DNA from 2 places in the Rothia sp. HMSC036D11 genome. Region 2 is predicted to be linked to the other one. Evidence: predicted binding sites of a transcription regulator. Region 2 holds the regulator's gene; the other holds the start of a gene.
The links. The regulator HspR, encoded in region 2, represses chaperone genes until heat shock. The targets are predictions, from matches to a motif close to AAGTTGAGTCNNNNNGACTCAACTT.
Positions count from the first base shown of each region.

Region 1: clpB (ATP-dependent chaperone ClpB) is a predicted target of HspR. The motif match lies at 2,027-2,051, and genes of this name have one in related genera.

Region 1 covers NZ_KV815278.1:299,562-302,677, reverse strand. Annotated here, with positions in the region: gene clpB (ATP-dependent chaperone ClpB) at 1-1,969, opposite strand, end outside; gene HMPREF2958_RS03555 (hypothetical protein) at 2,194-2,793, opposite strand; gene HMPREF2958_RS03550 (SDR family oxidoreductase) at 2,972-3,116, shown strand, end outside.
Region 2 covers NZ_KV815272.1:148,064-151,179, forward strand. Annotated here, with positions in the region: gene HMPREF2958_RS00605 (hypothetical protein) at 1-347, shown strand, start outside; gene trmB (tRNA (guanosine(46)-N7)-methyltransferase TrmB) at 489-1,307, shown strand; gene HMPREF2958_RS00615 (heat shock protein transcriptional repressor HspR) at 1,556-2,011, opposite strand; gene HMPREF2958_RS00620 (DnaJ domain-containing protein) at 2,015-3,052, opposite strand.

The DNA.
Region 1 (3,116 bases), on a different contig from region 2:
CCACATATCCGGGAGGCGCACCCACCAGGCGGGAAACGCTGTGTTTCTCGCCGTACTCACTCATGTCGATGCGCACTAGGGCGTGCTCGTCGTCAAACTGGAACTCCGCCAGAGCCTTCGCAAGCTCGGTCTTACCCACACCGGTCGGCCCCAGGAACAGGAAGGAACCAATCGGGCGGTTCGGGTCGGAAATTCCGGCGCGGGCGCGGCGAACCGCATCCGCTACAGCAACCACGGCAGCTTCCTGACCGATCAGGCGTTCACCGATGCGTTTCTCCATCTCCAGCAGCTTCTCGGATTCGCCCTGAAGCATGCGCCCGGCGGGAATGCCCGTCCAGGAAGAGATAACCTCGGCAATGTCGTCAGCCGTGACCTCTTCAGAGACCATAGCCTCGCCATGAGCCTCAGTTTCGGCGCGCTGAGCTTCCTCCAGTTCCTTCTCCTTGGCGGGAATTTCGCCGTAGAGCAGGCGGGATGCATCCGCCAGGTTGCCCTCGCGCTGTGCCACCTCGGCACGCGAGCGCAGCTCGTCGATTTCACTCTTGAGATCACCCACACGGTTCAGACCGGCCTTTTCGGCTTCCCAGCGGGCGTTGAGCGCATCCAGCTGTTCTTTCTTATCAGCCATGTCTTTACGCAACGCCGCCAAGCGTTCCTTCGACGCTGGGTCGGTCTCGTTCTTGAGGGCCAGTTCTTCCATGGTCAGACGGTCTACGGCGCGGCGCAGCTGATCGATTTCCTCGGGGGCCGAGTCGATCTCCATGCGCAGGCGCGATGCTGCCTCATCCACCAGGTCGATCGCCTTATCGGGCAGCTGACGTGAGGGAATGTACCTATTTGAAAGTGCTGCGGCGGCGACTAGGGCGGCATCCGAGATTTGCACCTTATGGTGCCCCTCGTAGCGTTCCTTGAGCCCGCGCAGAATACCAATAGTGTCATCAACACTCGGCTCACCCACGTAAACCTGCTGGAAACGACGCTCCAGGGCGGGGTCTTTCTCAATGTTCTCGCGGAACTCGTCAAGCGTGGTAGCACCAATCATGCGCAGCTCACCGCGTGCCAGCATGGGCTTGAGCATATTGCCCGCATCCATGGAACCTTCGGATGCGCCCGCACCAACCACGGTATGCATCTCGTCGATAAAGGTGACGATCTGGCCTTCGGATTTTTTGATTTCTTCGAGCACGGCCTTGAGGCGTTCCTCGAATTCGCCGCGGTATTTAGCGCCCGCAACCATGGACCCAAGGTCAAGGCTGATCAGGGTTTTACCGCGCAGTGATTCGGGGACGTCGCCAGAGACCATGCGCTGAGCCAGCCCTTCGACCACAGCGGTTTTACCGACGCCGGGTTCACCAATGAGCACGGGGTTATTCTTGGTGCGCCGTGAGAGCACCTGCACCACGCGGCGGATTTCAGAGTCTCGACCGATCACGGGGTCGAGTTTGCCTTCACGGGCGAGCGCGGTCAGGTCGGTTCCGTACTTTTCAAGGGCCTGGAAGGTGCCTTCGGGGTCCGGGGTATCCACGGTGCGGTCTCCTCGTACTTGGGGAATGGTCTCTTCAATGACTTTGGCAGTTGCGCCCAGGTTTTCAAGTGCGCGAGCGGTATCGCTATCGCCGCTTGCGATGCCCAGCAGCAGCATTTCGGTAGAGATATAGGTGTCACCGAATTTTTGGGCGTGGGTCTGCGCGCTCTGAATAGCGGCGAGGGCGCTGCGGCTGAAGTTTGCGTTCTGCACGGATGCGCCAGATGCCTTCGGCAGCTTCTTAATCTCTGCAGATGCGGCTTCCGAAATGGCATCGACATCAAGCCCTGCGGCCTTGAGAACCGCTACGGCAACGCCTTCTCGCTGATCCATCAGTGCTTTGAGGATGTGCGCAGGTTCGATGCTGGGGTTACCCGCTGTCTGCGCGTTCATATTAGCGGCGGAGAGCGCTTCTTGGCTCTTGGTTGTGAATTTTGCGTCCATAAATCTTATCCTTTCGCGTCTTGTGTGGGGCGCATCCTGCGCCTTCTTTTTACAGCTAACTTGAGTCTACTACACTCAATGTTTGGATGCAAGGGGTTACCGACGGTTTTCGGGACCAAAATTCAGTGTTAAAAAAGGCTCTTTATGCGAATAAAGCGGCGAAAAATACAACTTTATTCGTATCAAGAGCCTTTTAGGGCGCGGGGGCGAGAATCAGATAGGCCTCAGTCCAAGAAATCATACGGGCTTTGTTGTCGCGCCTGCTCCTCCAAAACCTCGTCGGTAACACCCTGCTGCATGCGCGCCGAGCGCCTATTGGCATTGAAAGCGATCACGGCGGCGGTAATAGCCATGGCAAAGGTCAAAATTCCGAAGGTATTCCCAAATCCTGCACCGTAGCCCACGTAATCGGCACCCGCAAGCGCGCCAATTCCTGACACCGGCACCCCGGCACGGTAGTCGGGGATGAACATCCCAAAGAGAAATGCGAGCGTCCAGCAGGCCCACACGGAAAATACGAATCCCCAGGATGCACCAACCCGCAGGTGCTCGCCACTGGCAACGCGACGATGCGCATCACGAAACATCCACCACGCACCCAAGCACAGAATTACGGCGAGTGCTGGACCGAATGAGATAGCAAAAATAGGCACGAGATCACCGGCGGCGCCAAAGAGGGCACGACCTACGGTAATCCAGGCGGCAGAAACAAACGCCATGGGGTAGGCGGCATAGAGGGTTGCAACCTGCATGACGGCAGGTGTGCGTGCGGCTAATGAATTTACGTGCGGATGCGATCCGGAGTGCTCTGATTTTTCGTTCACTGTGCCATCTTAAACGGTTTGTGCCCCAGGCTGGGGCAGCACTCACCATGTCAGCGGGCTTTCTGCGGTAAATCCCGCATAAACCTAAACTTAAACCAAAAACTTTATTGTTATACTGAGCACATCGGGCGCTTGCGGGTGCCCATACCAACCACAGCGATAAATATTGGGAGCCTACATGAAAATATTGGCTTTAGGAGCAAGCGGTCGCACTGGAAGCCTTTTCACCCGCAAAGCGTTAGAGGAGGGACACACGGTCACCGCCTATGTGCGTAACCCCGATAAGGCGGCAGCGCTTTTGGGGGAACACCAGAACCTCATTA
Region 2 (3,116 bases):
CAGGCGTCAAGAAACTCGGTGCCGACGAAGGTACCTACGCATACCTGCAGCAGATGGCGGCAACCGGCGTTCCCGCCGTCGCCAAGCTCGACCCCAAAACCTTCGGCAAACTTATTTCCTACTCGGAAACCGCACTCGGCGCTACCCTGCTGACCCCCTTTATTCCTTCCCGCCTCGCGGGCGCGGGTCTGACTGCCTTTGGCGCCAACCTCATGACAATGTACTTCCGCAACCCGGACATGCACGATAAAGCCTTCCGCCCTACCCAGGACGGGCAGCAGCTCGCCAACAACATCGTGATGCTCGGCGCGGGTCTGGCGTTGCTGTTCTCCGGCAAGAAGAAGTAACCTGCACGGCGAATTTGCGGTCGCAAAGACCAAACGGGGGCAGTTTCTTCAGTACAATGAAAAACTGCTCCCGAAATTTTTAACTGCCCAGAATTTTTAACAGTGCCTCCCTCCACGCGCCGCTACGTTATCCTGATAGGTATGTCATCTCAAGAGCAGAACGCGCAGACCACCGCACCGGTCAACACCGATGCACCCCAGACGCCCGAGAAGAAAACGGTACCGCCCGAGTTCTTCCGCCAGCCCTACTCCTTCGTGCGCCGCGGCGACCGCCTGACCTCGCGCCGCCAAAAAGCGTGGGACACCTACTCCCAAACTCACGTGCTCGACATACCCCGGCTGCGGGCAGATACCTCTGTAGCCCCCGAAGCCACCTTCGACCCGGTCACAATCTACGGGCGCGAAGCCTACCAGGTTGTCGAGATTGGTTCCGGGCTGGGCGAAGCAATCGTGCACCGCGCCTCCGAAATGCCCGAGGCGAACTTCCTTGCCGTTGAGGTCTACACCCCCGGCATTGCGGATCTGCTGCTCAAGATGGGGCAAGCCGGGGTTGAGAATGTGCGCGTCGCTCAGGCTAACGCCCCCGAACTGCTCGATAACATGCTGGAAGAAAATTCGGTTGATGAGCTCTGGGTTTTCTTCCCCGACCCTTGGCACAAGTCACGCCACCACAAACGCCGCCTGGTCTCCCCCGCTTTTGCCGACAAGGTTGCGCGCGTGCTCAAACCCGGTGGAATCTGGCGCCTTGCTACCGACTGGGAAGAATACGCCCACGTGATGCGCGATGTTATGGAGGCGCATCCGGATTTCGAGAACATGCATGCCGGTGAAGGCGCTACCGGGGACGACCCTGTCGGCGGTTGGGCGCCGCGCTGGGAGGGGCGCATCCTGACTAGCTTTGAGAGGAAGGCTCGTGAGGCGGGCCGCCGCGCCCACGACCTGACCTATAGGCGTAAATAAGTTATCTGCTAGGGAAAGGGTAACGATACCACTTTGCCCTTGCTCAAGCAGTCGGAGGCGTACTCGCTTCGCTGCGTTACCTCCGACACTCGCATATAGGCAAAGGATATCGTTGCCCCGAAAAGGCTTACGCCGTGGTCAGGTCAGGCGCGCCGCCCGCCTGACACTCGTAAAGAGTGAAGTAAGCACATGGCTAAGCTGACATGTCACGTTACGTTGTCGTCGGTTGAGAACCACCCACGGTAAAACTATTTCTGCCGGTACAGCACCACCGCCGAGGAGCGTTTGCGCGGTGCCGGGCGCCGCCCCCGCTGGATGTTCACCACATCCCCGCGGGTGCTGGCTGCGAACACTCGTTCCGCCAGCCCCAACTTGGCGTGCGCATCCTCAAGCTGGGCCTGCAGGCGGGCAATATGATCCCGGTGTTCCTCAACCATCTCTTCAAGCTCAATAATCCGGCGGATTCCCTCAAGCGAAACGCCTTCCTGCGAGAGCTGCTGAATACGCTGAAGTAAATCCACATCGCGCTGCGAATAGCGCCTAGCCTTACCCGGCGCACGCGAAGGCTGCACCAGCCCCAGACGGTCGTATTGGCGGAGCGTCTGCGGGTGCATACCCGCCAGATCCGCCGCCACCGAAATCACAAAAACCGGCCGGTCGGCGCTGTAGGCAGACGCCGATGACTGCTTATTATGGGCACTCATAAGCTACCTAACTTTCTTCAAAAGGTCCTCACGGGGGTTCTCCTGCGGCGCCAGAGCAATGAACTTCTCGAAGACTTCCTTCGCTTCATCGCTCAGGTTCTGCGGCAGGTGCACCTCGGGGATCACCAGCAGGTCGCCGGTGCCCGACTTGGTTGTGAACCCGCGTCCTTTCGCACGCAGTTTACGGCCCACGCTGCCGGGAGTCAGCCGCAATTTGACGGTTTTACCGCCGGGTACGGGCACCTCCAGCACACCTCCATTGACGGCTTCCTCTAGGGTCACGGGGGCACGCAACACCAGGTTGTTTCCTTCGCGGCTGTAGTGCGGGTCGTCCGAAACGCGCACGGTCACCATCAGATCGCCGCCAGTGCCGGGGCGACCCTTACCACGCACACGCACCTTCTGCCCGTCCTTCACACCCGCCGGGATGCGCGCCTCAGTGCTCGTGCCGTCCGGCAGGAACACGGTCGCGGTGGTGCCTGTGTACGACTGCGGCAGAGTAATGCGGGTGCTGGTGGAAAGGTTATTATCCTGCGGGGCGCGTTTGCGCCCACCACCGCCGAAGCCGCTGCCGCCAAATCCGGCGTCGCCAAAGTCGGCGCTCGTGAACCCGGCGGTACGGCGTGAACCGCCCGCTCCTCCAGCGCCGCCACCGAAGAGCCCGCCGAGCAGATCCTCAATATTGATACCTTCGGCACCGCCGCCGGTGGTGAAGTGCACGTTTTGGCCGTTAAATCCGCCGAACCCACCGGCACCGCCAAATCCGCCAGCGCCCGCACCGAAGCCGCCATTGGCGAACCCTGCGGCACCGTATTTGCGGATCTGGTCGTATTCCTCGCGCTGTTTCTTATCCGAAAGCACGTCGTAGGCTTCAGAGACTTCCTTGAATTTCTTCTCGGCTGTCTCGTTCCCGGGGTTTAGGTCCGGGTGGTATTTGCGCGAGAGTTTGCGGTAGGCCTTTTTAATATCGGAGTCGGAGGCGTCTTCTTTCACGCCGAGGGTTTTATAAAAGTCTTCTGACAACCAGTTTTCGCTTGCCATGTAGTTCTCCTTTCCCGTCGTCCGGGGTTCTTGTAACTGCCCCTAAGAGGGCACAACCTTAGTT